Regions from separate parts of the Lentzea sp. NPDC005914 genome, predicted to be linked through region 2. Evidence: riboswitches for the same ligand, from Rfam matches in the RefSeq annotation. Region 2 holds a riboswitch; each other region holds the start of a gene.
The links. A riboswitch is a leader RNA that binds a small molecule or an ion and turns the genes downstream of it on or off. The one in region 2 is predicted to bind S-adenosylmethionine.
Positions count from the first base shown of each region.

Region 1: another riboswitch for S-adenosylmethionine. It lies ahead of ABZ345_RS19275 (methionine ABC transporter ATP-binding protein); the one in region 2 lies ahead of ABZ345_RS39450 (aminotransferase class V-fold PLP-dependent enzyme).
Region 3: another riboswitch for S-adenosylmethionine. It lies ahead of thrC (threonine synthase); the one in region 2 lies ahead of ABZ345_RS39450 (aminotransferase class V-fold PLP-dependent enzyme).

Region 1 covers NZ_JBEXVQ010000012.1:151,549-158,306, forward strand. The annotation lists gene ABZ345_RS19260 (4-(cytidine 5'-diphospho)-2-C-methyl-D-erythritol kinase) at 1-698, opposite strand, end outside; gene ABZ345_RS19265 (MetQ/NlpA family ABC transporter substrate-binding protein) at 756-1,547, opposite strand; gene ABZ345_RS19270 (methionine ABC transporter permease) at 1,577-2,260, opposite strand; gene ABZ345_RS19275 (methionine ABC transporter ATP-binding protein) at 2,257-3,255, opposite strand; SAM riboswitch class I at 3,472-3,565, opposite strand; gene rsmA (16S rRNA (adenine(1518)-N(6)/adenine(1519)-N(6))-dimethyltransferase RsmA) at 3,654-4,487, opposite strand; gene ABZ345_RS19285 (transglycosylase family protein) at 5,625-6,758, opposite strand, start outside.
Region 2 covers NZ_JBEXVQ010000041.1:44,591-51,348, forward strand. The annotation lists gene ABZ345_RS39435 (TetR/AcrR family transcriptional regulator) at 1-370, shown strand, start outside; gene ABZ345_RS39440 (M28 family metallopeptidase) at 371-1,306, opposite strand; gene ABZ345_RS39445 (potassium/proton antiporter) at 1,446-2,924, shown strand; SAM riboswitch class IV at 2,999-3,113, shown strand; gene ABZ345_RS39450 (aminotransferase class V-fold PLP-dependent enzyme) at 3,151-4,482, shown strand; gene lspA (signal peptidase II) at 4,506-5,357, shown strand; gene ABZ345_RS39460 (RluA family pseudouridine synthase) at 5,399-6,283, shown strand; gene ABZ345_RS39465 (NAD(P)H-binding protein) at 6,357-6,758, shown strand, end outside.
Region 3 covers NZ_JBEXVQ010000035.1:7,729-14,486, reverse strand. The annotation lists gene ABZ345_RS36710 (ComEC/Rec2 family competence protein) at 1-1,334, shown strand, start outside; gene ABZ345_RS36705 (hypothetical protein) at 1,271-1,468, shown strand; gene thrC (threonine synthase) at 1,615-2,871, opposite strand; SAM riboswitch class I at 2,883-3,023, opposite strand; gene holA (DNA polymerase III subunit delta) at 3,111-4,079, shown strand; gene ABZ345_RS36690 (class I SAM-dependent methyltransferase) at 4,080-4,883, opposite strand; gene ABZ345_RS36685 (cytochrome P450) at 4,861-6,132, opposite strand; gene rpsT (30S ribosomal protein S20) at 6,231-6,491, opposite strand; gene ABZ345_RS36675 (glycoside hydrolase family 3 N-terminal domain-containing protein) at 6,615-6,758, opposite strand, start outside.

The sequences.
Region 1 (6,758 bases), on a different contig from region 2:
TGCAGGTCGTTGCCCAGCAGCAGGGCGAGCTGGCGCGGGTCTCCTGAGGACAGTCCCTCCAGGACCGCCTCGACCTCGCCGACGCGCGGCGGGTCACCCTCTACCCGCAGGCGATCCAGCTCGTCGAACACGTCCGGGGTGGACAGTCCACGACGGTCGAACGCGAGCACCCAGTGGAACTGGTGGCGCGCGAGCACCGGCACGATCCGCTCGCCGCGGCCGGTGCCGAGCGCGGTGCCGCCGTACAGGGCGAAGGGGACGTCCGCGCCGAGCTTCCCGGCGAGTTCGGCCAGCTCGTCGCGACTGATCTCCAAGCGCCACAACGACGACAGGCCCACGAGCGTCGCCGCCGCGTCCGCGCTGCCGCCCGCCATGCCGCCCGCGACGGGGATGGCCTTGCGGATGACGACGCGGACCTTCGGGTCGTCCGGGTCCTTGCCGACGTGCGTGGCCAGCAGGCGAACGGCGCGCCACGCGAGGTTCGAGGCACCCGTGGGCACCTGGTCGGCGCCTTCGCCGTGGCACTCGACGCCGGGTTCGTCCGCCACGGCGACGGTGACCTCGTCGACCAGCGAGAGCGCCTGGAAGATGGTCACCAGGTCGTGGTAGCCGTCCGGACGCACGTCACCGACGGCCAGGTGCAGGTTGACCTTGGCCGGGACGCGGACCGTGACCGGGGGTGGAACGACTGCGAGCACCATGTCAGCCTACGGGCGTTCTGGAGTCGTGGACTCCTCCCCCGGTCACCCCAGATCTCAAACCGGGATCACGGAGCCGTTGTAGGTCTGCTTGATGTAGTCCTTGACCTGCTGCGACCCGAGCAGCTCCGCCAGGTCGCGGATCCGCTTGTCGTCCTTGAGCTCGGTCCTCGTCACCAGGCCGTTCGCGTTCGGGTTGCCCTCGGCCTTCTCCAGCGCGAGCGCGTCCGTGGCCGGCTTGAGGCCCGCGTCGATGGCGTAGTTGCCGTTGATCACCGACGCGTCGGTGTCCTCCAGTGAACGGGGCAGCTGAGCGGCTTCCAGCGGCACGAACTGCAGGTTCTTGGGGTTCTCCGCGATGTCGCGCACGGTCGGCTGGTCCACGGCCTTGAGCTTGATCAGGCCGTTGGCCTCGAGCAGCTTCAGGCCGCGCGCCTCGTTCGTGGCGTCGTTCGCGACGGCGATCTTGGCGTTCTGCGGCAGCTCGCCGACCTTCTTGGCCTTCTTGGAGTAGAGGCCCAGCGGCTCGACGTGAACAGGGGCGATCCACTCGACCTTGGCGCCGCTCTCCTTCGTGAAGGTCGCCAGGTACGGGACGGTCTGGAAGTAGTTGGCGTCGAGCGAGCCGTCGACCAGCGCGGTGTTGGGCTGCACGTAGTCGGTGAACTCGACGACCTCGACCTTCAGGCCCTTCTGCGCGGCGAGGTTCTCCGCCACGTACTTGAGGATCTGCGCGTGCGGGACGGGCGAGACGCCGACCTTCAACGTGTCCGAAGAGGACGCGCCACCGGACGAGCAAGCGGACAAAACAGTCAGGGCAGCCGCGATCAGGGCAGCACGAATACGCATTACGTTCCTTTTGAGAAATTACGAGTGGTTCAGACGGAGGCGTGCCTGCGCCGGTCGGACGCGCGGGCGGCACGGGTGAAGCCGAGCTGGATCAGTGTCGTGAGCACGGCGAGCCACGCCACGGTGCTCCACAGGATCCGGTCGTTGAAGCGCTGGTAGCCCTCGCGGATCGCCAGGTCGCCGAGGCCACCGCCGCCGATCACGCCCGCCATGGCGGAGTAGCCGATCAGGGCGATCACGGTGACGCCGATGGCGTTGATCAGCGCGGGCAGCGACTCGCGGATCAGCACGCTGCGCACGATCCTGATGGTCGAGGCACCGGTCGTCACCGCGGCCTCGACCACGGTCACGTGCACCTCGGACAGGATGTTCTGCACGAGCCGTCCGACGAACGGGATCGCACCCACGGCCAACGGCACGATGACCGCCGTACTACCGATGGATCCGCCGACGATGAGGTGGGTGACCGACGTGAGCGCGACGAGCAGCACGATGAACGGCATCGAGCGGCCCAGGTCGGTGATGAAGCCGAGAACGCGGTGCAGCGCCTGGTTCGGCCGCAGCCCGCCCTTGGCGGTGAGCTGCAGCCAAACTCCGACGGGAATTCCGAAAGCTGTGGCGATCACGGTGGAGACGCCGACCATGTACAGCGTCTCCCCGGTGGCCTCGACGAGGTAGCTCAGCACGTCGGGCCAGGGTGTTGCAGACCTCACGCAGCTACTCCCTGCGGCCCCTTCAGGGACCTCTGCACCGCACCGCCGGCCTCGCTGATCCACTCCAGCGCGGAGTCGGACCGCTCGCCGTTCAGGCCGAGGCGGAACCGCGCGACCGGAGTCTCGCCCAGACGCGTGAGGCCACCGCCGACGATGTTCAGCTCGACGCCGAACCGGTGCGACACCTCGGGCAGCAGGGCACCGACCGCGGCGAACCCGACGAGCACGACGTCCGCGACGCGGTCGTAGGCGCTCTCGTTGATCGGGTTCAGGTCGACGGCGGGCAGCAGCGCACTGCTCGTACGGCTGCCGGCGTCGCCGACCAGGTCGAGGACCTTGCCATGCTCGACGACGCGACCCTGCTCCAGCACGGCGACGTCATCGCAGATCTTCCGGACCACGCCCATGTCGTGCGTGACGATGAGCACGGTCACACCCAGCTCAGCGCGCGCACGGTCGAGCACGGTCAGCACGGATCCGGTGGTCTCCGGGTCGAGCGCTGACGTGGGCTCGTCGGCGAGCAGAACTGACGGGTTCGCGGCGAGTGCGCGCGCCACCGCGATGCGCTGACGCTGCCCGCCGGACAGCTGGTCGGGGTAGGAGGCGGCCTTGTCGGTCAGGCCGACGAGGTCCAGCAGCTCGCCAACACGGCTGCGGCGCTGCGGTCCGGGGATGCCCGCACTCTCGAGCGGCAGGGCGATGTTGCCGGCGGCGGTGCGCTGCCTGAGGAGGGAATCCCCTTGCGGCACAACGCCGATCTGCCTGCGGGCGGCCCTCAGGGCCGACCCGTCCAGCGCGGTGATGTCCGTGCCGTCGACGCGAATGGCGCCGGAGTCGGGACGCTCGAGCAGCGCAACGCAGCGCGCGAGCGTCGACTTGCCGGCCCCGCTCGGGCCGACCACGCCGAGCACGGTGCCCGCCCCGACGTCGAGGGTCACGCCGTTGAGGGCGTTGACACCCTGGAAGGACTTGGTGAGGTTTTCGACTGTGATCACGTCTGCTCCACGGCTGCGCGCGACGGCACACACGCCTCGTGGGCGGTGCGCGGTCGGAGTTCTGCTGCTCAGGTGTGCGCCACTCTTAGGCTGAGTGCGCGTCAAAGGACTTTGAGAAGGCGCCTTAGACGAGGTGGCGACGACATGCAGAGGACGTGCGGCGGCACTGGTCGACGACTCGCCGGCGCGTCAGCATTCGCGTGGTACCCATGTGATCCTCCATCGGTCCTGGCGTTAGCACCTGCCCGCATCCAGCGGGTGGTTGCTGCGACGTCGTAGAGCCAGGTCTCTCAGTCGCTCCGGATGGCAAGTAGCAGTCAACCGGACGCACGTTCGGTTGCGCAAGCCAGAATCCGATTCGTTCGACAGATCACACTGTTGGCCGATGGATCTCCGGCCTAGACCTCCGCGATCCGGATGAAGTCGATCACGCTGAGCTGCTCACCCCTGGCCTGAGGGTCGACGCCGGCCTCTTCGAGCAGCTCGTCGATGTTGACGTCGTGCGCGCCCGCCCACCCCTTGAGGGCCGCGCGGAGCGTCTTGCGGCGTTGCGCGAAGGCCGCGTCGACGATCCCGAAGAGCCTCTTGCGGTCCACTGTGGACAGCGGACTTTCGTGACGGCGAAAGGAAACCAGGCCCGAGTCCACGTTGGGCGCGGGCCAGAAGACGTTCCTGCCGACCGGCCCGGCCTTCTTCGCCTTCCCGTACCAGGCGATCTTCACGCTGGGGACGCCGTAGATCTTGCTGCCGGGGTCGGCGGCCATCCGGTCGGCGACCTCGGCCTGCACCATCACCAGGCCCTTTTGGAGGCTCGGGAGCTCGTGCAGGAGGTGCAGGACCACCGGCACGGCGACGTTGTAGGGCAGGTTGGCCACGATCGCGGTGGGCTGGACCACGAGGTCGTCTCGAGTGACCTTCATGGCGTCCTTGAGGACGACGTGCAGCTTGGCCGCGTTCTCGGGGTCCATCTCGCTCGCGGTCTGCGGGAGGCGGTGTGCGAGCGGGGGGTCGATCTCCACCGCCACGACCTGCTTGGCGCTGGGGAGCAGGGCGAGGGTCAGGGAACCCAGGCCCGGGCCGACCTCCAGGACGATGTCGTCTTGCGTGAGGCCGGCTGCGGCGACGATCTTGCGGACCGTGTTGGGGTCGTGCACGAAGTTCTGGCCCAGCTTCTTGGTGGGTCGGATGCCCAGCTCTTCGGCCAGACGTCTCACTTCGGCGGGTCCCAGCAGGCTCACTTGAGCATTCTCGCAGGTGGGTTGGGGGGATGGAGGGCGGGTGTCGGGGTGGGGGCTGGAGGGAGTGCCGAGGGGGTGGGTGCTGGAGGCCGAATGGCAGGGGGCGGGTAGCGGCGGACGGGCCGGCGACAAGCGGGCGGACGGGCAGCGAGCGGACGGGCAGCGAGCGGACGGGCAGCGAGCGGACGGGCTGCAGCGAGCGAGCGGGCGGGCAGCGAGCGGGCGGCAGCGGGTACCGGGGGCGGGCGGGAGCCGGGGGCAGGAGCCATAGGGCGAGTGGGCTGGGGCGGGTGCCTGAGAGCGGGTGGCAGGGGCGAGCGACAGCCGGGTGGGCGGCAGCGGACGGGCGGGTGCCGGGAGCGGGTGCCGGGAGCGGGTGCCGGGAGCGGGTGCCGGGAGCGGGTGCCGGGAGCGGGTGCCGGGAGCGGGTGCCGGGAGCGGGTGGTCACCTTGCGAGGGCTGGTCACGTTCCAGCGGAGGGTCGCCAGCAGTGCGGGCCGGTCGCGTTCCAGCGTGCTTGCGAGGGCAATACCGGGCCGGGTCAAGTCATCGCCGCTTCGCGACGATTGCGATTGGGGCTTGACTTCGAGCCTCTAGCGAGATGCTTCATCGGCCTTAAAAGGCCGGGCATAAGGAGCCCGGCCGTTCCCTCAACGGTAGCATCTCGCACTCGAAGTCAAGCCCCAATCGCCGGGCTGCGCACGTCATCACCGCAGCTCAGAGGGCAGAGGTTCGGACGGCTCGCTTCGCATCGCCATTGGCGGCAGGGCTGCTCGCCTTCGGCATCGCTGGCGATCAAAAGCCCATTCTCCGGGCGGGCTCGTGGTCAGCCCTCGCCATCGCACCCGTGCCATGGCTGTCTGGCGGGTGGGTGGTCCCGGCTGACGCCATCCACCTGCCAGCGGGCCTGTCTACCGCGCCTATGGCAGGTGCGTGATCCCGCCAGCGAAGCCGCCCTCGACCCCTGGGCGGGTGCGTGATCTCGGCTGGCGCCACCCACCCGCCAGCGAGCCCGCCCACGCAGCCTGGGCCGGGTGCTTGCCCGCCTGGCCCGGCCCCGGACACGACGAAGGCCGCCCCCAGCGAATCGGGAGCGGCCTCGGTCAAGAAACAGCCGAAGTGGGTGCCGTTTTACGGCAGGCCCAGCTTTGCTCGGCAGCCCGGCCAGGCGCCGTAGGTGCCGCCTGCGCGGTCGCGGAGCTTCGTGGCGATGGCGATCTGCTGTTCGCGGGTGGCCTGGTGCGGGAGGGCGGCGTAGGCGGTGCCGCCGTTCGCGGCCCAGGTGCCTGCGTTGAACTGGAGGCCGCCGTAGTAGCCGTTGCCCGTGTTGATGTCCCAGCGGCCGCCTGCCTCGCAGCCGGCGAGGCGGTCCCAGACGGCGCCGTCGGGGAGGGGCTTGGTGCCCACGGTGACCTTCTTGGGCTTCGGCTCCTTGGTGACCTTGCCGCCGATCTTCTCGCGGCTGATCTCCTTGCCGTTCTTCACGGTCACGCGGTAGGTCGAGACCTGCTCGCCGGCCTCGCCCGGGTCGGTGACTTTCTGCTCGCCCGCGTTCATGTTCGGGTCGTTGGTCTTCTCGACCGGCGGGGCGACCGGCTCGTTCACGTTGATGACCGTGACGCCGGTGCGGGAGATGTAGACCTCGGCGCCGGTCGCGATCTTGACGTCCGTGCCGGAGGCGACGGCGTCTTCGGGGCCGAGGGAGAGGTTCTCGTTCTTCAGCAGCTCGTCGACGGTGACCGCGGTGGTCTGGATCTCGCGGACCGGGTTGGCGCCGTCGAAGAGCTTGACGAGCTTGCGGGTCTTGACCTCCAGGTTCATGCCTCCGAGAGGCACGTCCTGGCTACCCGGCGCGGAGAACCAGGCGCCTTCGGTCGGCACGCCCATCTGGCGGGCGGCTTCCTCGACGGTGACCGAGCGGACCCAGTCCTCGTGGGCCTGGCCGTCGACACTCATCTTGACGAGGCGGCCGCGGTCGAGGGTGATCTTGCCGCCGTCGGAGACCGGGGCGTTCAGCGAAGGCGACAGGGCGTCGTGCTCGCCGACGACGATGCCTTCCTCGGCGAGGACCTCGCCGACCGTGCCCTCGTACGAGTGGACGGTCTGCGTCGCACCGTCGACGTCGACGGTCAGCGACTTGTCCATCGCCATCGCGGTCACGCCGCCGCCGGAGATGGAGACGAGGACCGCGGCGACCGCGCCCTTGAGGAAGCGGCGCTTCCAGGACGTGACGGCGCTGACGAGGAGCTGCGGGTCCTGCTTCTC
Region 2 (6,758 bases):
CGAGCGGTGGGAACGGGAGCACACCGAGCGGGTCATCGAGCTGGTGGAGTCGGAGAAGACCCCGCAGGACAAGCTCAGGACGTTGTTCGCGACGGTGCTGGGCCGGCAGCGCAACGGCTCGGTGGAGATGGCGTTGCAGGCCAACGCCGAGAACGAGGTGATCGCGCCGGTCCTCAAGCGCGTCACCGAGCGGCGGCTGGGGTACCTGACGAAGCTGTTCGAGCAGCTCGGGTTCGACCACGAGCACGCGAAGAAGCGCGCGTTGATCGCGTTCAGCCTCTACCTGGGTCAGGCGCAGATGTACGTGACCCTGCCCGGCCTCGTCGAACCGGTGCTCGACGAGGCCGTGCAGGTGCTCACCAGGCGATGATCAGGCAGCCAGCCCCCACACCGTGGAGGCGATCACGTCCGCGTGCTTGTCGAGCACCGTGGCGTTGATGTTCGCCGTGGTGTCGCAGGACTGGTGGTAGCAGCGGTCGAACTGGCCGGCCGTGCCACCCCATTTCGCCGCCTGTGCCGCGGACTTGGGCTCGTCGCCGCCGGCGTAGGTGCCGCTGGTCGGGATCCCGGCGGCCGCGAACGCCGCGTGGTCGGACCGGCCGTCGACGTTCGTCAGGTCGCTCTTGATGCCGAACGACGTGAAGGCCGCCTCCAGTCGCTGCTGGAGTGCCACCGAGCCGGGCGGAATCCCCTGTTCCCGGCCGTTGTAGACGAAGTAACCGGGGTTGGGTGAGCCGGTCATGTCGAAGTTCAGGTATGACTTGATCTTCGTCTTGTCGGCGGCGGGCAGGGACCTGACGTAGGCCTTCGAGCCGATCAGGCCGAGCTCCTCCGCGCCCCACCAGCCGAACCGCACGTGCTTGGTGGGCTTGAAGCCGGTGGCCTTCATCTGGAGGGCGACCTCCAGGATCGAAGCGGAGCCGCTGCCGTTGTCGTTGATGCCGGGGCCCCTGGTGACGCTGTCCAGGTGGGCTCCGAGCATGACGACGTTGTTCGCGTCGCCGCCGGGGTAGTCGGCGATCACGTTGTAGCCGGTGGCGCCGCCGTAGGTGAACGACTGCACGCGCGTGGTGAAGCCCGCCGCGTCCAGCTTGCCCTTCACCCAGTCGATCGAGGCTTTGAAGCCAGGACGACCGTGGGCGCGGTTGCCGCCGTTCGAGTTCGCGATCGACTGGAACTGGGCGAGGTGCGCCTGGACGTTCGCGACGTTGATGTTCGGTGCCGCCGCGACGGCCGGAGCCGCCGCTTGCGCTGCTGTGGTTCCGGTCACCATCAAGGCGGCCGCCAGCGCGATCAGGATCCTCATGGTTCAACTCCGTGCAGGGTGGGGATTGAGCCACTGATCAACATGCTCCAGCGCGCATGCGCTCAGTAGGTGCGAACGGCTGGTGTTGTTAACGCGTCTGATTCGTCCAATTCGGTGGTGATCAACCAGAATGGTCCAGGTGGGTGACATCACGGTCGTGCTGGGCATCGGCGCAGCCGTTCTGCTGATCTCCGTGATCGCGGTGCGGGTGTCGACTCGGCTCGGCCTGCCCTCGTTGCTGCTGTACCTGGGCATCGGCGTGGTCCTGGGCGAGTCGGTGTTCGGCATCAAGTTCGACGACGCGGACCTGACGCAGTCGCTCGGCATCGCGGCACTCGTGCTGATCCTGACCGAGGGCGGGCTCACGACCCGTTGGCAAGCCGTGAAAACCTCGCTGTGGTTGGGCGTGGCACTGTCCACAGTGGCCGTTGTGGTGAGTGTCGCGGTCACCGGCACGGCGTTGCACTTCCTGCTCGGCCTCGACTGGCGGATGGCGCTGCTCTGGGGCGCGGTGCTGTCGTCCACGGACGCGGCCGCCGTGTTCAGCGTTCTGCGGTCATTAGGCGTGGGGGCGCGCCTCACGGGCGCGCTCGAGCTCGAATCCGGGCTCAACGACGCGCCGGTCTACATCGCCGTCGTGCTGCTGGCCTCCTCGGACAAGATCTCGTGGACCGCACCGCTGCTCGTGCTCTACGAACTGGGCGCGGGCGCGCTCATCGGCGCATTGCTCGGCGTGTTCGGTGCGGCGGCGTTGAGACGCGCGGCGTTGCCGTCCACCGGTCTCTACCCGCTCGCCACCGTGGCGGTGTGCGTGATCGCCTACACCGCGGGCGATCTGGCGCACGCGTCCGGGTTCCTCGCCACCTACGTCGCCGCGCTCGCACTGGGCAACGCCCGCCTGCCGCACCGCGCCGACACGCTCTCGTTCGCCGAGGGGCTGGGGTGGCTCGCCCAGATCGGGCTGTTCGTCCTGCTCGGCCTCTACGCCTCGCCGGGGCGGTTGCTGGACGCGCTGGTGCCCGCGCTGATCGCGGGCGTGGTGCTGACGTTCGTTGCCCGGCCGCTGTCCGTCGTGCTCGCCTCGCTGCCGTTCAAGGTGCCGTGGCGGGAACAGGCGTTCCTGTCCTGGTCGGGGCTGCGCGGCGCGGTGCCGATCGTGTTCGCGCTGATCCCGTTGATCCAGGGCGTCGAGGGTGCGCGCGAGCTGGTCGACGCGGTGTTCGTGCTGGTCATCGTGCTGACGGTGGTGCAGGGCACGACGCTGCCGTTCCTCGCACGACGACTCGGGCTGGTGCGTGCGGGGGAGGCGCAGGAGGTGCAGGTCGACTCGTCGCCGCTGGACGAGCTGGGCGCCGAGCTGCTGCAGGTGCACATCCAGCGCGGGTCGAAGCTGCACGGCGTCTACATGACCGAGCTGCGGCTGCCGAGCGGCGCCACGGTGAGCCTCGTGGTGCGGTCGGGAAAGAGTTTCACGCCACAGCCGACGACCCGGCTGCAGACCGACGACCAGTTGCTCATCGTCACCACCGAAGAGGCGCGCGATGCCGCTGAGCGGCGCGTACGTGCGGTCGACAGGGCGGGTCGCTACGCACGGTGGAAGGGCGAGACCGGAGACTAGCTCGGTTTCCGAGGCTTCTCAGCATGTGATCGGTGGTCGACTCACCGCTGGGGGCTCCGCTAACGTCATCGGCAGGTCATGAGAGCCAGCGTCAAGCCCAAGCTTGCTGGCCGGCAACCCTCCAACCGCGGTGGGGTGCCCTTGGTGAGGACCTGGTCCGGCGCGTGGGGCGCCGGTCAAGCGCGGGCCTTCGCACAACGGGGCCCCTGGCCTCGGAGGCAGCTCGATGACGCTCGCGATCACCCCTGGCACGGTCACCACGGTTCCTGCTGTCGTCGGCTCTGACCTGCGAGTTCCGCTCGTCACCGGAGAGCGCGTGACGTATGCGAACCTCGACCACGCGGCTTCGGCGCCGTGTCTGCAGGAGGTGCGCGACGCCGTCGACGAGCTGCTGCCCTGGTACGCCAGCGTGCACCGCGGCGCCGGGTTCGCCTCCCAGGTCTCGACCCGCGTCTACGAGCAGGCGCGTGACCGCATCCGCAAGTTCGTGGGCGCGCGTTCCTCCGACGCTGTCGTCTTCACCCGCAACACCACCGATTCGCTTAACCTGTTGGCGCGCAGCGTTCCCAAGAACACCGCCGTCGTTCTGTTCGACAGCGAGCACCACGCGGCTCTGCTGCCGTGGCGCGGGCCCAACGTTCAGCGCATTCCCGCCCCGTCTTCGTCCGGTGCCGCAGTGGTCGCACTGGACCGGGCGTTGGCCGCCGCCCCGGTCGGCCCACGGCTCGTGATCGTCACCGGGGCGTCCAACGTCACGGGGGAGCTGTGGCCGGTCGAGGAGCTCGCGAAGGTCGCCCGCCGGCACGGCGCGCGCATCGCCCTCGACGCCGCGCAGCTCGCCCCGCACCGCCCGATCGACGCCCGTGAGCTGGGCGTCGACTACATCGCGTTCTCCGGCCACAAGATCTACGCGCCGTTCGGTGCCGGTGTGCTCGTGGGCCGCGCGGACTGGCTGCAGCAGGCCCAGCCGTACCTGGTGGGCGGCGGTGCGACGGCCAAGGTGACCGACCACGGCGACCGGCTGGGCGTGGCCTGGTCCGCGGTGCCCGAGCGGCACGAGGCCGGCAGCCCGAACGTCGTCGGCGTGCACGCACTGGCGGCGGCCTGCGAGATCCTGTCGCGGCACTGGGAGCAGACGGTCGCGCACGAGCAGGAGCTGCTCACGCGCCTGTACGACGGTCTGCGCACGATCCCCGGCTTCCGCGAGCTGTCGATCCTGACCGACGCCGACAAGGTGGGCGTCGTGAGCTTCACGATCTCCGGCTTCGACGCGGGCTTCCTCGCGGCGGCGCTGTCCGCCGAGTACGGCATCGGCGTCCGTGACGGGGCGTTCTGCGCGCACGTGATCGTCGGACGGCTCGTCAAGCAGGCCGGATCGCACGAGGACCGCGCGGTCCGCGCGTCGATCGGCCTGGGTACGACGGCCGAGCACGTGGACCGTTTGGTGGCGGCGCTGCGCACTCTCGTCACCGAGGGTCCGAAGTGGACCTACACGCAGCGCGACGGCCGCTGGGTGCCAGAGGACGACTGCCGAACCCTGCCGCCGTTCCTCGCGTAGTCCCGGTAGTGGACAATGACCTGGTGAGTGACGAGTCCAAGGCCGCCGAGAAGGCCGCTGAGAAGCCTGCGGAAGAGCAGGTCAGCGAGCCGAAGCCGGTCGAGGGACGGAAGTCGAACGAGTTCGTCGGGCTCGACCTGGCCGATGACGATGACGACGACACCGGTTCTGAGGCCGGCACCGACACCGCCACCGAGGCTGTCGCCGTGGTCGTGGTCGAGGAGAAGCCGGCCCCAAAAACGGACACGGCGACGGACGCGGCGACGGACGCGGCGACCGACGACGAGAAGCCCGCCGAGCGCGTCGTGTCCGAGGACGACGTCATCGAGCCGGAATTCTCGATCACCGGGTCGCTGCCGGAGCCGCGGACCAAGATCCTCGCCGTCCTGGCCGCCGGGGTGCTGGCCCTGGACGTCCTCACCAAAGTCCTGTCCGTGGCGTTCCTCGAGGGTGCCGACCCGATCAAGCTGTTCGGGGGCGTGCTCTACCTGACGTTCGTCCGCAACCCCGGTGCCGCGTTCGGCATGGCCGAGGGGATGACGTGGATCCTCGCGCTCATCGCGCTGGGCGTCGCCGGGTTCATCCTCTGGATCTCGCGCAACCTGCGCTCCCAGCCCTGGGCTATCGGCCTGGGGCTCGTTCTGGGCGGTGCCGTCGGCAATCTCGCCGACCGCCTGTTCCGGGAGCCGGGGCCGATGCGCGGCCACGTGGTGGACTTCCTGTCGCTTTTCGACCCGTTCGGCCGTGTGTGGCCGGTGTTCAACGTCGCCGACATGGCGATCGTCTGCGGTGGCGCGACGATCGTGGTGCTGGCGCTCATGCAGCACGACTACGACGGGACGGTCCACAAAGAAGAGAAGAAGGTCGACGCGTGAGCGGATATCGAACGCTGCCGATTCCCGATGGGCTCGAGGGCATGCGTGTCGACGCGGGCCTCGCGAAGCTGCTCGGGTTGTCGCGGACTGTTGTGGCGTCGATCGCCGACGCCGACGACGTGCTGATCGACGGGCGGGTCGTCGGCAAGTCGGACCGGCTGGTGGCCGGCGCGATGCTGGAGATCACGCTGCCCGCCCCGCCGCAGCCGATCACCGTCCAGGCGATCCCCGTCGAGGGCCTGGTCATCCTGCACGAGGACGACGACATCATCGTCGTCGACAAGCCTGTCGGCGTCGCCGTGCACCCGTCGCCGGGCTGGACCGGCCCGACCGTGGTCGGCGGGCTCGCCGCCTCTGGTCACCGGGTCGCGACGTCTGGTGCCGCGGAACGGCAGGGCGTCGTGCATCGGCTCGATGTCGGCACCACGGGTGTGATGGTGGTGGCGAAGTCCGAGTCCGCGTACTCGGCTCTGAAGCACGCCTTCAAGGAGCGCACGGTCGACAAGGTCTACCACGCGATCGTCCAGGGGCATCCGGACCCGATCAAGGGCACCATCGACGCTCCGATCGACCGGCATCCCAAGCACGACTACAAGTTCGCGGTGATGAACTCCGGCAAGCCGTCCATCACGCACTACGAGGTGATGGAAGCGTTCCGGGCGGCGTCGCTGGTCGAGGTGCACCTCGAGACCGGACGCACGCACCAGATCCGTGTGCACTTCTCGGCGCTGCACCACCCGTGTGTGGGCGACCTGACGTACGGGGCCGACCCGACGTTGTCCAAGCGGCTCGGGGTCTCGCGGCAGTGGCTGCACGCGCGCCAGCTCGGGTTCCACCACCCGGCGGACGGGCAGTGGGTCACGTTCACCTCGGAGTACCCCGAGGACCTGTCCGCAGCGCTGGAGAAGCTGCGCGAAGAGGGCTGATTGCGTCTGGGTAAATCATCGGTTGACGAGCTTTCATTTGATGTTAATCGATGGCCTGCCTAGCGTTATCGGCATGAACCTCATCGTTCTCGCGGCCTCCGGCAGGACCGGCCTCGCACTCGCCACGCAGGCGTTGCGGCGGGGCCACACCGTCACCGCGATCGCCCGCGACCCGGAGCGCATCGCCCTCGACCACCCGAACCTGCGCAAGGTGGCGGGCGACGTGACCGACCCGGCGAGCATCGCCGCGGTTGTCGACGCGGACTCCGTCGTCCTCTCCGGTCTCGGCACGGACGTGGCCGGAGTGCTGTCCGACGGCGCCAAGGCCGTGGTCGCCGCGGCGCCGAAGCGGATCATCTGGCTCGGCGCGTACGGCACCGGTGCGTCGGCGGAGGTGGCGGGCGAGGGTGCCGCCGTGCTCGGGAAGTTCCTGGGCGACCGGCTCCCGGACAAGATCGCGGCCGACAACGCCGTC
Region 3 (6,758 bases), on a different contig from region 2:
CCGAACTGGTCGTGCACGTCGCGGGGCCGGCGGTGACCTGGCTGATCCAGGTCGGACGGCAGGCGGCAACCGTGCCCGGCGCATCGGTCGGCTGGCCGAAGGGCTGGGTCGGGGCGGTCGCGCTCGCAGCGGTCACGGTGGCGGTGGTGTTGCTGCTGCGGCTGAAGAAGACGCGGACATTGGTCGTCGCGGTGCTGGTCGGCGGATTCGTGGTGCTGGTGCCGATGAAGATCGTGGCACCGGCTTGGCCACCGGACGGCTGGAAGGTCGTCACGTGCGACGTGGGCCAGGGCGACGCGCTGGTTCTGGCGACCGACGAGGCCGACAGGGCGGTCGTGGTCGACACCGGGCCCGACCCCGGTGCTGTCGACCGTTGCCTGAAGTCGTTGGGAGTCAAGAGGATTCCGCTCCTCGTGCTGACCCATCTGCACGCGGATCACGTGCAGGGCCTGCCTGCGGTGCTCGCCGGGCGTGCGGTGGGCGCGGTGGCGGTGGGGCCGCTCAAGGAGCCCGAGTGGGCGTGGAAGGAGGTCAGCAAGCAGGCCCGCGGTCATGGTGTGCGGGTCGTGGAACCCAAGGTGGGCGAGCGGTTCGCCTGGCCTGGACTGGAACTGGAGGTGCTGGGTCCGAGGCGGCCGCCGACAGCGGACGACTCGAACACGACGGTCAACGACTACTCGCTCGTGCTCAAGGCGAACACCAGGGCAGGCCGCGTGCTGCTCACCGGGGACGTCGAACTGGCAGGCCAATCGGCGTTGCTGGGGGAGCGGGACCTCAGGGTCGACGTGCTCAAGGTGCCGCACCACGGGTCGCGGTACTCGTTGCCCGCGTTCCTCAAGGCCACGCAGCCGCGGATCGCGCTGGTGAGCGTGGGCACGGGCAACCGCTACGGCCACCCCAGCCCGCATGTGCTCGACATGTTGCGGGCGGGAGGTGCGCTGGTGTTGCGCACGGACAAGGACGGCGACCTGGCCGTGTTGCCGGGAAACCGAATAGTGAGAAGGAGAAGAGGATGGCTTGGATCAGGCTGTACAACGCGCGGTACCCGGTTCCCGGTGGTGCACCGGGACTCGCGTGGGCGATGTGGCAGACGAACTACTCGGCGATGCCATGGCCGCACGACGAGCTCAAACCCGATTTCGGTTACTACATCTGCGAAACACTCGAAGACGGCACCCGCGCCCTCACCTACCGGGCGACGACCACGCACGTCCTGCCGCCCACCAAGGCCGCCAAGCCGGAGGAGGCGTACGAGCTCGTCTCGGAGCACGTGTTCGACGACGGTCTGCGGATCGCGCCGCACGACTGGCACGACTACCACTACAACGTGCTGAAGGCGGAAGCCCCGTGGCCGCAACGGATCGTGGCGTGGCGGGCGAACGTGGAGCCGATCGGGCCGCACGTGATGGAGGGCTTGCGACGCTTCCCGCGCACGGGCTGGATGCGGACGGAGGCGATTTCCCTCTGAGGCCACGGAGGCTTCTTTGACGCTGTAGATCACCTCATCGCAGCTTGGCTTCCTGCTGAGCCGTGGCCTCCGTCCGCTTCGAACAAGCGGTCCGGGGACGCAGGAGCGTCCCCGGACCGGAAGGAGGTGATTTAACCCAGTGCCGGTTATGCCAGCGCCTTGATGACAGCCTCGGCCGACGGCGGCACCGTCGCGCGCGGGCCGATCGTGTCGCCGAGCGCGTCGAGGGTCTTCAGGCCGTCGCCGGTGATCAGCAGCACGGTCTCGGCGTCCGGGTCGAGCTGGCCCGACTCGATGAGCTTCTTCGCCGTCGCCACGGTCACGCCGCCGGCGGTCTCGGCGAAGATGCCCTCGGTGCGGGCGAGGAGCTTGATGCCCTCGACGACCTCTTCGTCGGTCACGTCCTCGATGGCGCCGTTGGTGCGGCGGACCGCGTCGAGCACGTACGGGCCGTCGGCCGGGGCGCCGATCGCCAGCGAGCGGGCGATGGTGTCCGGGCGGACCGGGCGGATGACGTCGTGGCCTTCCTTGTACGCGGCGGACACGGGCGAGCAGCCGGTGGCCTGGGCGCCGAAGACGCGGTACGGGGTGGCCTCGACGAGGTCGAGCTGGCCGAGTTCGCGGAAGGCCTTGTCGACCTTGGTGAGCTGCGAGCCGGAGGCGATGGGCACGACGATCTGGTCGGGCAGGCGCCAGCCGAGCTGTTCGGCGACCTCGTAGCCGAGGGTCTTCGAGCCCTCCGCGTAGTACGGGCGGACGTTGACGTTCACGAACGCCCAGTCCTCGTGCTCCGCGGCGAGTTCCTGGGCCAGGCGGTTCACGTCGTCGTAGTTGCCGTCGACGGCGATCAGAGCGCCCTCGTAGACGGCGCTCATCAGGATCTTGGCGCGCTCGAGATTGGAGGGAACTAGAACGACCGACTGCCAGCCGGCACGGGCGGCGGCCGCGGCCACGGCGTTCGCCAGGTTGCCGGTGGACGGGCAGGCCAGCACCTTGAAGCCCAGCTCGCGGGCGGCGGCCAGGGCTACGCCGACCACGCGGTCCTTGAAAGAGTGGGTGGGGTTGCCGGTGTCGTCCTTCACCCAGACCTTGCGGACGCCCAGTGCCTTGGCGAGGTTGTGGGCCTCGACCAGGCGGGTGCCGCCGGGGTCGGTGTTCGGGTGCTGTTCCACAGTGGACGGAACGGGGAGAAGGCCGCGGTAGCGCCAGATCGACCTGGGGCCGGCCTCGATGTCCTCGCGCCGGATCTTGCCGAAGTCGTAGGCCACTTCCAGCGGCCCGAAACACTCCAGACAGGCGTACTCAGGAGCGAGAGGGGTTTCATTGCCACATTCCCGGCACAGCAGTGCGCGGGCGGGGCCGAGGTCGAACTTGGTGCTCGTGGGCACAGAGACAGCAGTCATCGCGAGGTATCTCCTCATCTTTCCCGCGAAATCGAACGGGTCGGAATTGGCACCGTGATCGTCTGCGCGCAATCGTGCACAGTTGTGCACTCGCGCTGACGCCGGTTGCCGGGGCTTCGTCGGGCCGTTCCCTCTGCCCCTCTGGATGAGCGGTGTTCAGTTGTGGTCACCAAGCTACGGCACCAGTCCGTTGCTCAGCCACAGACGTCCACGATCCGGGACGTGGGAAGATGCGGAGCGTGAGCGCACCGGAGTCACTGCACCTCGTCGTCGGCGAGGAGGAGCTGCTGGTCGAACGGGCTGTTCGAGCGGCTCTCGAGGCCGCACGAAAGGTCGATCCGACCGCCGACCTGACCCGTGTGCAGGTGACTGATCTCACGCCTCCGGAGCTGGCTGAGCTGGTGAGCCCGTCGCTGTTCGCCGAGGGGCGCGTGATCGTCCTGCAGAACGCGCAGGAGATCGGCAAGGAGGTCGCCGACATGGTGCTCTCCTACGTCAAGGCGCCCGCGGACGGGGTGACGCTCGTCGTTCTGCACACGGGCGGTGGTCGCAGCAAGGCGGCCAAGGACCTGCCCGGCCAGCTGAAGAAGGCCGGTGCCGCGGTCACCGAGTGCGCCAAGGTCACCAAGCCCGGTGATCGAGAAGCGTTCGTGCGCAACGAGATTCGGCGGGCGGGCGGCAAGATCGACGCCGAGGCCGTCGCCACGCTCATCGACGCCGTGGGCACGAACCTGCGCGAGCTCGCCGCCGCGTCGTCGCAGCTGGTGTCGGACACCGATGGCAAGGTGACGGTCGACGAGATCCGCCGCTACCACCAGGGCAAGGCCGAGGTGACCGGGTTCGCGGTCGCCGAGAAGGCCGTGACCGGTGACCGGGCGGGCGCGATGGAGGCGTTGCGCTGGGCCATGCAGCTCGGGGTGCCGCACGTGCTGGTCGCGGACGCGCTGGCGGACGCGGTGCGCACGGTCGCGCGCGTGTCCGCGGTGGGCCGGGCCGACCCGTTCAGCCTGGCCGGCCCGCTCGGCATGCCGCCGTGGAAGATCAAGAAGGCGCAGGGGCAGGCCCGCGGCTGGGACCAGTCGGGTCTCGCCGACGCGATGCAGATCGTCGCGGGGCTGAACGCCGACGTGAAGGGCGTGGCGGCTGATGCCGACTACGCGCTCGAGCGCGCGGTGCTCAAGATCGTCGCGGCGCACGGCCGCCGCTGATCAGGCTCTCGGGATCCCGATCAGGTACTGGGCTCCCGTGAAGCCGGGCACGACGCCGATCTTCCAGGTGAACGACTCGGTGTTGTCGAGGCCGTCGACCATCCGCCGCAGTTCCGCGCGCCCGTACATGCGCAGGAACGACACCACGCTGTCGAGGAACATCATGAACGGCAGCACCGGCACGAGGTAGGTCAGCACCAGCCGCAGCAGGTAGCGCGGCAGCGGATTGCGTTGGAACGGCGCGGAAAGCAGGACGGCCAGCGTCGTCAAGAACGGGAACAGCAGCACGTAGAGGAACGACCGTTTGGTGTCCACCACGACCATCGGCGACCGGGTGTCGACGGCGTTCTGCAGCATGCGCCGGGCAAGCGCCGGCGGGAAGTGGTGGAAGGCGCCGTAGATCGTCCGCGTCCCCTCCACCCGGCAGTCCGTGGCGTCGACGGACGACGGCTCGAAGTCAACCGAGCAACAATCGGGCAGCGCGCTTCGGTTCGCGGCCTGAACCCGTTGGAACGCACGGACATTCGGCACGAGATCGGTCAGCGTGACCTGGGTGTGCACGCCTTCGCCGTGCAGCCTGCGCTGGATCAGCGGCAGCGGTCCGCCCGAGCCGGCGCAGAGGTCGACGATCCGGTGGTCGGCGCCGAGACGCAGGGCGAGCGCCAACGGGACCGAGTACTCCCGTGCGGCGTTCGTCAGCTTGTAGATGAGCGCGATGGACTCGGTGTGGAGCGTGCGCAACACGGCCGGTGTGCGGTCGAGGTCGTGCAGCTCCACGAAGTCAATGCGTGGAAGCGATTCCATGGCTCTTATGCCTACTGGTCAGCCGCACCGGCAGTCCATCCGCCGGAAAGGGCAGACCGCGGCGGTTCCACGGCACCTCGTAGCCGGCCTCGACGGACCACTCGAAGCGCTCCAGCAGCTGCTGCATCACGGCGTCGACCACCATGCCCGCGAAGTGCATCCCGATGCACTTGTGCACGCCACCGCCGAACGGAATCCAGGCGTACCGGTGCACCTTGTCCTCGGCGCGTTCCTCGCTGAACCGCAACGGGTCGAACGCCAGCGGGTTCGTCCACAGCTCGTGCATGTGGTGGTTGAACTGCGGGATGGTCTGGACGTACGTGCCGACGGCGAGCGGGTGTCCCAGCACGCTGGTCGGCCGCACCACACGCCGGACCAGGTGCGGCAACGGTGGAGCGAGCCGCAGGGCCTCCTTGCGCACCAGTTCCACCGCCGAACTGTCCGAACGGCACCGTTCCTGCCACGAAGGGTTCTGGGCGAGGTAGTAGACGATCGTCGACAGCGCGATGGTCGACGTGTCCCGCGCGGCCAGCAGCAACAGGATCATGTGGTTGACCACGTCGGTGGCGGTGAACCGGTCGCCCTCGTCGGTGGCGGCCGCGCAGAGCATGCTGAGCACGTTGTCGGGCGGCCCACCAGTGGCGCGCCGCTCGGCCACCCACGCGCCGAAGATCGTTTCCAGGCGCCGCCGGGCCGCCAGCCCGCGAGACCAGGCCAGTCCGGGCACGGGGAAGCGCACGATCCCCGTCGAGGCGCGCAGACACGCTTCGAACAGCCGGTTCACCTCGTCGGCCTCAGCGCCGAGGCCTGAGCCGGTGAGCACCTCGGACGTCAGGTTGAAGATCATCTCGCGTATCGCCGGGTACACCTCGAAACGGGCGCTGACCGGCCACGACGCCAGCTCGCGGCCGACAGCCGGGACCATTCGTGAGCGATAGGCGGCCAGCCGTGCGGGCAGGAACGCCTGCTGCATGATCCGCCGGTGGTGCAGGTGCTCGTCGAAGTCGAGCAGCAGCAGGCCGCGGTGGAAGAACGGCCCGACGAACCTCTCCCAGCCGCCGCCGTTGGAGAAGGCCTTGTCGCGGTTGAGCAGCACTTCCTCGGTGGCGTCCGGGCCGAGCGCGAGAGTCATCCGCACGCCGAACATCGGCACCGAAGACACCGGGCCGAACCGGTCGTAGCGGTCGCGCGCCCAGTCCACGGGGCTGCGCATGTACTCGATCGTGTCGCCGAGGAAGGGCAGCTTCATGGTCGGACGCTGTCACGCACCCGACCTGAAGAGCCACCGGAACAGCGAAAAGGGCCCGCTCAACGGAGAGCGGGCCCTTCTCAAAGCTCAGCCAGGGCTCAGAGAGCGTTCGCGCGCTGGGCCATCGCCGACTTCTTGTTGGCGGCCTGGTTGGCGTGGATGACGCCCTTGGTGGCGGCCTTGTCGAGCTTGCGGGACGCGTCCTGCAGCAGCTCCAGGGCCTTCGCCTTGTCACCGGCCTCGGCAGCCTCGCGGAACTTGCGGATGGCCGTCTTCAGGGACGACTTGACCGACTTGTTGCGAAGGCGAGCCTTCTCGTTGGTCTTGATCCGCTTGAGCTGGGACTTGATGTTCGCCATGCGACATCACCCTTCTTGTCGAAACCGGAGTTCGTGACGCGCTTGGTCGGCACCGGTCAGAGACCGGCTCTCCTCCACGGCGGAGTGCCGCGCGTTCACGACGACGAAGGATATCAGGCCAGCTCAGCGCACCGTGAACGCGGCCTTCTCCGCACCCACCACGGCCTCGTAACCACCGCGGACCACCTCACGCCGCCCGTCGCCGTCCACGTCGCCCACGGTCAGCGCCAGCTGCGAGAGCTTGAACGACACCTCGACCTGTTTCGA